Regions from separate parts of the Methylomusa anaerophila genome, predicted to be linked through region 1. Evidence: riboswitches for the same ligand, from Rfam matches in the RefSeq annotation. Region 1 holds a riboswitch; each other region holds the start of a gene.
What was found. A riboswitch is a leader RNA that binds a small molecule or an ion and turns the genes downstream of it on or off. The one in region 1 is predicted to bind thiamine pyrophosphate.

Region 1 (3,538 bases):
GGAGTGTGAAGCAAATTGGATTTGGAAATGCTGCTTCAGGAAGGAAATGTTATATATCAGGAAGGTGACCGGAAAATCTATCTGGCGCCGGATGCTGCTACGCTGCAAAAGGTGCTATCCCAAATTCCCGGTAGCGCTTCCGGGGAATACAGCCGAAGCAAATTATGGAATCAGGTGTCAATCGAAGACAGTAACAGGAGCTTGCTGAAGGAGTTATCTATACGGCTCCGGGATGTGGAAGAAAAATTGATACAATTAGACGCTAAGCGGCGGCGAAGGCGGCGGGCGAAATATAGCCTGCGCTGGAGGTTAAAGCGGTTGTGCGGATATCCGGTCAGAGGAATGAAGCGGCTTTTGCGGATGCTGCGCCACTGAAATGGTTCAGAGCACTTTCCTATTTCGCCGGTATCGTTTTCAACGACAGGAGTGTTTGATACTGCAAAAAGGGATATTCGATGCCGGAATCGGCTCGGATATCCCTTCCATGATTGCTTTCATTCGTACGTAGAATTTTGGGTAAAAGTCAGGCAAAAGATATTGACAAAATGCCTGTGGCGGCGCTTTGTCGATATTCAATCAGGATGTAAAAAGTCAGTTTCCCGGTTTTAGACACTCTAGAAGCAGCCTTGTGGAGCTGCGGGGATTTGATGACCGGTGAAATCATTGGAAACAGTGATGCTGACAAAGCCGGCATTTCTTTGTACATCGGTGATTTCGTACGGACGCAGGCCAGTTACCCACAGGTTTTCATGTTTCCAAAGTTTGTCGACAATTTTTCCAGTAATATCCAGATGACGACCGTTAACCGGGTCGTTGAAGAACTCAGCTGCTACCTGGATCAACAGGCTGGAGCCGTCGATTTCTTTTAGCTCGTTAGGCAGCTCATTGGGGCCGACCACATTCACCGGATCGTTGCAGCCGGTGCCAATCGGCGGGAAACGGAAGAAGGTATTGCAAGTCCTGGTAATGCCGACAGGCATGATAATTTGGGGACAAGAAATGTTGGGATGCACAACCAGCAAGTCAACCGCTACGTTGACTCCTTGACAATCCGGCGCTAATTCTTCTGATGCGGCAGTGATAAATACTTCGGCAACGCCGCTGGGCGGGAAGGTAGGTGGGCAGCAGCAGGCTGTACGGGGCCCTAAACGGCAATTGCCGGTTCCCGGAAAGTTAAACGTACAAGAGATATTCTGAGCGCATATGAGACGGACTTCTTCAACAGAGATGTCGTGGCACTCGCAGTTCGGGGTGATGTTGACAGGTGCCAAATCAAGCCCAAAATTGGCCCGGCAATTTGGGTCGGAATGTATTGCACAGCAATCAGTGCAAAGGTTGTTAGGGTCAGAACATGACTCTTGACGAACGGCATTTTCAAAAATGGAAAAGTTGGGCACCTGTAATTTGGTTTGTTCCATTACCAATATCCTCCTTTAGTTTTACTAACATACCGGTTTTGCCGGTACTATTAAATTATTGCTTGGAAAGGGGGCAGTTATAGTGGACTACTAGGGCATAAGAGTGAGTTATGTGTTCTTAGTACATAATATGAGCATCAGGTTGAAATGTGCAAAAACCGATAAAATATTGATTTTGTTAGAGTTTTCCGTAAGCGCGTTTTTGGTACTTTTTTATAATAACCCTTGTCAGCGGCACTATTATGTGGTAAAGTCAAAATTAATAAAAATATAGGCGCTAGGGGGGCCAGATGAGGCTGGCTGAGATATAGACCCGATTCTAAGTCTATGACCCTCGAACCTGATGTGGCTAGTACCACCGTAGGGAAGCGGATGATGATGACAAACGGCAAGCTTACTACGTGCAATCGTATATAGCTCGCCGTTCCTATTTTTTGTTTGTTAATTAATCCTGAATTTCCGGGCATACACAAAGGAGGAGCAGAACTGTGGAATACAATACTCAGATGGACGCCGCCCGCAAGGGCATTGTTACCAAACAAATGGAGATTGTGGCTCGCAAAGAAAAAATGGATGTTAACCGGCTGCAGCAACTGGTAGCTGCAGGAAAAGTTGTCATTCCCGCCAATAAAAATCACAAATCCCTGGATCCGGAAGGTGTGGGAAACGGTCTCAGGACTAAAATCAATGTCAATATTGGGGTGTCGAAAGACTGCTACAACCTTGATTTGGAGCTTGAAAAAGCAAAAAGAGCCATTGAACTCAAGGCCGAAGCCATTATGGACCTGAGTTGCTATGGCAAAACGCAGGAATTCCGTCGGCGGTTAATCGCCATGGCGCCTGTCATGATTGGTACGGTGCCTATGTATGATGCCGTCGGCATGCTGGATAAAGAATTGAAAGATATTACAGTGGATGAATTCTTCAGTGTAGTGGAACGACACGCTGAAGATGGTGTGGATTTCATGACTATCCATTCCGGTATTAACCGGGCCACTGCCGAAAAGGTGAAAAACAACAGGCGTCTAACGAATATCGTGTCCCGCGGGGGATCCTTGCTTTTTGCCTGGATGGAATTGAATAACCGGGAAAACCCCTTTTTTGAATATTATGACCGCCTCTTAGACATCTGTGAAAGGTATGATGTAACCATTAGCCTGGGAGATGCCTGCCGGCCCGGTTCCATCCACGACGCCACCGACGCGGCGCAAATTGAGGAACTGATTGTGCTGGGCGAACTGACCAAGCGGGCTTGGGCCAGGAATGTGCAAGTCATGATTGAAGGTCCCGGTCATATGGCGATTAATGAGATTGCGGCCAATATGCTCCTGGAAAAACGGCTGTGTCATGGCGCTCCCTTTTACGTTTTAGGTCCGATTGTAACCGATGTTGCGCCGGGCTACGACCATATTACCAGCGCTATCGGCGGGGCTATCGCCGCCGCCAGCGGCGCGGATTTCCTCTGCTACGTTACTCCCGCCGAACATCTGCGCCTGCCTGATCTGGAAGACATGAAAGAAGGCATAATCGCCTCCCGCATCGCGGCCCATGCCGCCGACATCGCCAAGGGAATTCCCGGCGCCCGCGACTGGGACAACGCCATGAGCGCCGCCAGGGCGGAAGTCAACTTCCCGCGTATGATTGAACTGGCTATTGATCCGGAAAAAGCCGGACGCTACCGGGAGCAATCCCAACCGGAATGTGAAGACACCTGCACTATGTGCGGCAAGATGTGCCCGATGAAGAATATGAAGAAGATTTTGAACGGGGAAGATTTGACGATAAAATAGAATGAATAATTGGGCGGCAGAGTAAACTGGGCGGCGGAGTAAACGCCATTACCGGGTCTTAGCCAACGCTCCACCGTGCTACTTGACTTCCGCTTATGGCTAAGACCCGGTAATGGCTGCCGGGAGGCAGGAGTTTTGGCATGGGGACGGTTCGCTTGACATTAGTTAAGAGGTGTATCAATAGAACCGCGTTCCTGCGGCACTTAGTGTGGCACTTGGTATTACTGCTCGTTTAAGGCATTCTGTAAGGATGCTGTATCCAAAAGCGCTACAAGCGCTATTACCGGATTCCAATAATCTTTGTAATGGACGATTTTATTATCTTTGGTT
Region 2 (3,538 bases), 970 kb from region 1:
ATTGCACATTTCAAACGTCTGGAACAGGTACTTTTTTCCCTTTGGCAGGAACCAATCCTTATCTTGGTAAACAGGGACAGCTTGAATATGCGGATGAATATCGATTAGAGACTATTATACCGGAAAAGCTCAGCCACACTGTGATCAGCGCCATGATCAAAGCCCATCCCTATGAAGAGGTAGCTTATGATGAATATCCATTATTAAATGCCGGCGCTATTCATGGATTGGGACGAATAGGACGCATTGCAGCGCCTGTTTCACTCCGTAAATTTGCTGATGATGTGAAACAGGCACTAGGTATTCCCTATGTCGTTATAGCCGGTGACGCGGATAAAAATATTACGCAAGTTGCTGTATGCGGCGGCAGCGGCGCGGCCTTGATACCAAGCGCCGCTGCCGCCGGGGCGGATGTGCTGGTGACCGGTGACGTCAAGTATCATGAAGCCCAAGAAGCAGTAGCTAATGATCTAGCCATAATTGACGCCGGACATTTTCCCACGGAAAACCTTGTAATACCTGGCATTACAAATTATTTGCGTCAATGTGCGCGGCAAGCCAACTGGGATGTGGAAATTATTTTCAATACAATTAGCAATAATGTATTGTCTATATACTGACTGCCCGATAATTCACAGATAATTCACAAATTGTTTGACGCCTTGTCAAATATAATATAAAATAGAGGACATAGAAACAATTAATATGTCGGCCGAGGGAGCTCATGTTATGGGCTGAGAGTGGAACTAAAGAGTTCCTGACCTCTAGACCTGAACGGGATAATGCCCGCGTAGGAAAGGCGTTAATTTGAGATATTAGCGTGCCTGCTGAGCGGGTACGCTTTTTTGCCTTGTCATAATTGAATGGAACGGAGGCTGACTATGACGCTGACAATCAACGGAAAAGAAGAAATAGTGGCCAACGGAACAACTTTGGCTGCACTTATCCAAGAGAAAGGGTTGAAGCCTGCTGTTATCGTTGTGGAGTATAACGGAACAATCGTCAAAAAAGAAGAGTGGCCCAATATCATCTTAAAAAATACTGATTGTTTGGAGATTGTGGCCTTTATAGGAGGGGGTTAAATTATGTCTGATACATTTGCAATTGGCGGTAAAAATTTGACAAGTCGTTTGTTCCTAGGGACAGGCAAGTTTGCGTCAAATAAATTAATACCGGAAGTTGTCAGGTCTTCCGGTTCGCAAGTGATAACGGTAGCGCTTAGACGGGTAAACCCTGATCAACCAGAAGAGAACATTGTTTCCTATATTCCGCAAGATTGCATACTCATGCCTAATACATCCGGTGCAAGAAATGCCGGGGAAGCAATCCGTATTGCTCAGTTAGCAAGAGCGGCTGGTTGTGGTGATTGGATTAAAATTGAAGTTGTTTCAGATCATAGGTATCTGCTGCCGGATAATATGGAAACCATCAAAGCGACAGAAGTTTTGGCGGCGGAAGGATTCGTCGTTTTGCCCTATATGTGTCCTGATCTAATGGCAGCTAAAAAACTGGTTGAAGCCGGCGCGGCGGCAGTAATGCCTTTAGGAGCCCCAATCGGAACAAACCGCGGGTTAAAGATGAAAGAGCTCATTGGCATTCTAATCGAAGAGATATCTGTGCCAATTATTGTGGATGCAGGAATCGGACGCCCATCGGAAGCGGCGGAAGCTATGGAGATGGGAGCGGCGGCAGTACTTGTAAACACTGCGGTTGCGACAGCCGATGATCCCATAGCCATGGCGAAAGCTTTTGGGTTAGCTGTGGAGGCTGGTCGACTAGCGTATTTAGCGGGACCTGGTACCGTACGGGACTATGCCAGTGCGTCCTCGCCGTTGACAGGTTTTTTACATGAGTAGTTCGGCAGGAGGTGAGCAATGTGAGTGTCTATAGAGAACTTGAAAAGTATGATGGCTTTAATTTTTATGAGTTTTTTGACCAGGTCAAGGAAGGTACAATTTTACAAATATTAGATAAAAAACGCTTATCGGTTATAGACTATCTGGCCCTATTGTCTCCTGCGGCTGAACACCAGCTTGAGGCCATGGCCCAGCGGGCTCACCGGGAAACAGTACAAAACTTCGGCAAAACCATTTTGCTCTATACACCATTGTATCTTGCCAACTATTGTGTAAATCACTGTGTATATTGCGGGTTTCAAACTGCCAATAAAATTGCGAGAAAAAAATTGTCCCTTGAGGAAGTTACTCTAGAGGCAAAACAAATTGCTGCTACCGGGTTAAAACACATATTGCTGTTGACAGGCGAATCCCGCATTCATTCGTCCGTTTCTTACATCAAAGACTGTGTCGAAATATTGAAGCAGTATTTTACCTCGATCAGTATCGAGATTTACCCATTAGAGAAGGATGAATACGCCGAATTAATAGCCGCCGGAGTTGACGGACTTACCATTTATCAGGAGGTATATGATCAAGAGATATACTTAGACCTTCATAAAGCCGGACCGAAAAGAGATTTCCGGTATCGTCTCGATTGTCCCGAGCGAGCGTGTCAAGCCGGAATACGTACGGTAAATATTGGCGCCCTGCTGGGTCTGAACAACTGGCGTCAAGAGGCATTTATCACCGGAATACATGCCGACTATTTGCGCCGAAAGTATTTGGACGTGGAGGTAAGCATGTCACCGCCTCGCATGCGTCCGCACACAGGAGGATTTAAGCCGCGGGTGATAGTCAGCGATAAGAATCTTGTTCAATATCTTTTGGCTTTCCGGTTGTTCTTGCCCAGGTGCGGGATAACTTTGTCGACAAGAGAAAGCGCTTATCTGCGGGACAAATTATTGCCGTTGGGTGTGACGAAAATGTCAGCCGGTTCTTCCACGGCTGTCGGTGGTCATTCGCCAAACAAGACAACCGGCCAGTTCGAAATAGCGGATGAACGCAGTGTGGAAGAAATGACGGACATGCTATATGCGCAAGGTTATCAGCCGGTTTTCAAGGACTGGCAGATGTGGTAGATACAAAAAGCTTCATCACAGCAGGAATAAAGTGATGCTCCCGCGAATATATAGAAAAATATTTTTGATATGGGAGAAAAGAGACATGTTGCACGAGTTTCGTGTTGGTGACCAAATTAGGCACGTGAGTTTTTTAAGACTGCAAAAATCCGGTGTCGCCGCTAGTGGAGGAATGTTCGCCAGAGGCAGCTTGAGTGATAAAAGCGGCACACTAAATTTTATCACCTTTAATCAGGAAGTTGTCGAGTTTTTAAAAGAGTTGAGCAGCCAAGTTGTGGTTGTACATGGAACAGTTCAGGCAGATCGTTATGGCGGTGACGGCGCCCGGCAGGTTGTTGTGGAAAGGCTTGAACTGCCGACGGAAGACGAAGACTTATCTCATTTAATTCCAAGCACAACGAAAGATATCGACTTCTATAAACAATTACTCCAAGAGCTCATTGCCGGCATAAGCAAACCGCATCTGAAAGGACTCTTGACAAGTCTTTTTTCGGGAGATACATATAAAAAGTTTGTGAAGAGTCCGGCAGCTATGAGTTACCATCATGCTTATACCGGTGG
Region 3 (3,538 bases), 440 kb from region 1:
AAGGAACGCCTTAACAGTATTGTAATTGATGGTGTCCCAATGGCGGAAAAAGCCATTGAAGAATTCGTTCTTCGCGGCAGTAAATGGAATCCGCTTCCCAAAGTGCGGTACACTGAGCGGCCGGATGTAGTTGCGGTTCACCTTTTAGAGGGGCATGTCTGCCTCATTGTTGATACAACGCCTGATGCTATGATATTGCCTACTACCTTCTGGCATCATGTGCAGCATGTGGAAGAGTATCATCAAAACCCCCTGATCGGCTCCTATCTGCGTTTGGTGCGGCTATTTGGCATACTCATGTCTCTGCTGTTGCCGCCGGTGTGGCTTGCCATGAGTTTGCAGCAGCATCTTTTGCCGGAATCTCTCGCTTTTTTGGGCCCGCGTGATCCGGGGATTATTCCGCTGGGAGTGCAGTTTATTCTCGCGGATATCGGCGTTGAACTGGTTCGTATGGCTACTGTTCATGTTCCGTCGGCGCAATCAACCGCTTTAGGATTCATCGGCGCTTTTATGCTGGGAGAATTTGCGACCAAAGTCGGGCTGTTCGGCAATGAGGTCATTTTTTATACGGCTGTTGCGGCGGTAGGAGGATTTGCAACACCGAGTGTAGAGCTTTCCATGACTATGCGCTTTTTCAGAATCGGCCTGCTCCTCCTCGTAATGTTTTTCAAATTGCCTGGTCTGTTCATTGGGATCATTGCGATCTTTCTGATAATGTTAGGGACTAAATCTTTAAATTTTCCCTATCTTTGGCCGTTATTCCCCTTTAATTACCAGGCAATGAAAGATGTCATTTTCCGGCTGCCGATACCGAAGAAAGTCCTCCGTCCGGCCATGCTCAAGCCCCAGGACAAGGACCGGCAGGAGAAGTGATTTCAGACTATTGCCAGCTGCATATAAAAGATGTAATATAGAAATTACCAAGGGAGCTCATGTTATGGGCTGAGAGTGGGCTGTAAGCGCCAGACCTTTTACCTGATCGGGATAATGCCCGCGTAGGAAGGTAATGGTAATGATTTGGCGCGCCTCATTTTGTGAGTCGCGCTTTTTGGTATTATGGGCTCCCCGCGTAACTATAGCGGCGGCCAAACAGGCTGACATTGTGCTAAATTATATTCTGGGTATAAACAAGTGATGAGGAGAGTAGCCAATGAAAAACTTTCATCTGGAGAATCTGATAGCTGCCGACATTTACGGCATAACGGCGGCAGACTATTCATTAGGGCGCACCAATGTGGAAATTGTCGACTTGCTAATCGCTGCCGGAATCAAAATTATTCAATACCGGGAAAAAAAGAAGCAAGCGCGGGCGAAATATGAAGAGTGCCTTATTATCCGGGAAAAGACCCGGGCTGCAGGTGTAACCTTTATTGTAAATGATCACATTGATTTGGCCATTCTGGTAGAAGCTGACGGTGTGCATATCGGTCAGGATGATCTGCCGCCGCAAGCAGTTCGCAAGCTGGTGGGCGAGAATATGCTTATTGGTCTTTCCACCCACTCGCCTGGCCAGGCTGCTGCTGCTGTTCGTCTAGGTGCGGTTGATTATATTGGCGTTGGTCCTATTTATACGCCGGGCATAAAAAAAGAGGATGTTTGCGCGCCCGTCGGGCTGGAGTATTTGGATTATGTGGCAGGCAATATAAACCTGCCGTTTGTTGCCATCGGCGGAATCAAAGAGCATAACATCAGATTGGTCAAAAACCATGGGGCGCGTACCATTGCCTTGGTCAGCGAAATCGTGGGCGCTGAGAATATTGGCGCTAAGGTTGCCGCGCTAAGGCAGGAAATGAACAGGTAATGAAGTTAATATATTTTCATATTGTAAAGAATCGAAGGATTAAAGCAGTAAAGCAGGGAATCTGATTTTGATGACGAATAGAAAAATTTAGATTTAAGTTTGCCGATTCGCGAGGAGGGCGGAATTTGTGCCGGTAAACCCTAAGCTTAAAGATGACTTAACCGACCGGTTATTTCAGGCCATATTGTCTTTACAGACTGAGGAAGAGTGCTACCAGTTTTTTGAAGATGTCTGTACAATTAGCGAATTAAAAGCTATGGCTCAGCGGCTGGAAGTAGCCAGAATGTTGAAGGCGGGCCACACATACGATGAAATAGTAGATCGGACAGGGGCCAGCACTGCGACCGTCAGCAGGGTGAAACGCTGTTTATATTATGGCGCGGATGGTTACAAACAGGTTTTACTTCGCCTTGAGGAAGAAAACAAGAGAATGGAGAGTTTATAGCATATGAACCGGGACCAATATGTACCGCAAATACCTTATGGAACACGTGACTTGCTGCCGCGTGAAGCTAAGCAGAAGCGAACGGTGGAGAACTCCTTGGCGGATTTATTTACAAAATGGGGCTATGAAGAGGTAATCACGCCTACTTTCGAGTATCTGCAAACTTTGTCTATCGGCGCTGGTGATGAAATGCTCCAGCATGTATTTAAATTCTTTGACAAAAATAATCGTATTCTGGTATTGCGGCCCGACATGACGACTCCTTTGGCCCGGGTAGCGGCTACCCGGCTTAAGGAAACTCCCCCGCCGGTTCGGCTGTTCTATTTGACCAATGTGTTTCGGCACGAGCTGGCGCAAGCCGGACGGCAGTGTGAATTTTATCAAGCCGGAGTCGAGCTGTTGGGTGCTTCTGACCCGGCGGCTGATGCGGAAGTGGTGGCATTAGCCGTGAACGCCATGTTAGAATCAGGTCTTGCTAATTTTCAAATCAGTTTGGGTCAGGTGGAATTTATTAACGGTATCATGGCTGAGAGCGGTCTTGAGGCTGAGTATCGGCATAAAGTTAAGCACTGCATGGTTACCCGCGATTTAGTAGGGTTAGGGGAAATTTTATCACAGTGTGGTTTAAGTACCGGTACCCAGAAGCTTTTGCAGCGGATTCCGCTACTTCATGGCCGGAATGATATGCTCGACCAGGCCTATCACTTGGTGCAAAATGACCTCAGCCGGCAGGCGCTGGATAATCTGGCTGACATCCGCAGACTGCTTACGGGTTACGGCGTGGATCAATACGTCAATTTTGATTTGGGAATCATTCGCGATTTGGATTACTATACCGGCATGGTATTTGAAGCATACACGCCGGGATTGGGCTTCCCGCTGTGCGGGGGCGGCAGATACGACAAAATGGTTGCTGCTTTTGGTATTGAATGTCCGGCTACGGGTTTTGCCCTTGGAATTGAACGAGTGTTGCTGGCTCTGGAGCGGCAAGGTATAAATATAAACATAAAAGCCAAGGATGTGTATATTGCCTGGAAGCAGGGACTGCTGTCGAAGGCTATTGCGACTGCGCAAGAACAACGTGGCTTGGGTCGAATAGCGGAATTGGCGCTGGGACCACAAACCAGAGACCAGGCAGAGGTGGCGCAGCGTGAACGGGGATATCGGGAATTAATTTATATCGAGTGAGTGAATAAAGTAATAAAAGGATTAGTCAATGTTGAACCGGGTAAAACAGGTCGTTGCCGCTTTAAGAGCTGAAATTAACCAGGACGATAGGAATTTTGTCGCCT

Region 2: it holds a riboswitch for thiamine pyrophosphate, as region 1 does, so the genes downstream of both, thiS (sulfur carrier protein ThiS) here and thiC (phosphomethylpyrimidine synthase ThiC) in region 1, are expected to answer to the same signal.
Region 3: it holds a riboswitch for thiamine pyrophosphate, as region 1 does, so the genes downstream of both, thiE (thiamine phosphate synthase) here and thiC (phosphomethylpyrimidine synthase ThiC) in region 1, are expected to answer to the same signal.

Annotation. Positions count from the first base shown of each region.
Region 1 is NZ_AP018449.1:2,875,728-2,879,265, forward strand. Features, by position in the region: gene MAMMFC1_RS12915 (hypothetical protein) at 16-375, shown strand; gene MAMMFC1_RS22700 (hypothetical protein) at 377-508, shown strand; gene MAMMFC1_RS12920 (hypothetical protein) at 615-1,418, opposite strand; TPP riboswitch at 1,688-1,802, shown strand; gene thiC (phosphomethylpyrimidine synthase ThiC) at 1,907-3,208, shown strand; gene MAMMFC1_RS12930 (nuclear transport factor 2 family protein) at 3,430-3,538, opposite strand, start outside.
Region 2 is NZ_AP018449.1:3,841,358-3,844,895, forward strand. Features, by position in the region: gene MAMMFC1_RS17330 (Nif3-like dinuclear metal center hexameric protein) at 1-620, shown strand, start outside; TPP riboswitch at 705-814, shown strand; gene thiS (sulfur carrier protein ThiS) at 882-1,082, shown strand; gene MAMMFC1_RS17340 (thiazole synthase) at 1,086-1,856, shown strand; gene thiH (2-iminoacetate synthase ThiH) at 1,877-2,977, shown strand; gene MAMMFC1_RS17350 (3'-5' exoribonuclease YhaM family protein) at 3,063-3,538, shown strand, end outside.
Region 3 is NZ_AP018449.1:3,319,498-3,323,035, forward strand. Features, by position in the region: gene MAMMFC1_RS14995 (spore germination protein) at 1-873, shown strand, start outside; TPP riboswitch at 913-1,019, shown strand; gene thiE (thiamine phosphate synthase) at 1,151-1,801, shown strand; gene MAMMFC1_RS15005 (YerC/YecD family TrpR-related protein) at 1,929-2,246, shown strand; gene hisZ (ATP phosphoribosyltransferase regulatory subunit) at 2,250-3,434, shown strand; gene MAMMFC1_RS15015 (HDIG domain-containing metalloprotein) at 3,463-3,538, shown strand, end outside.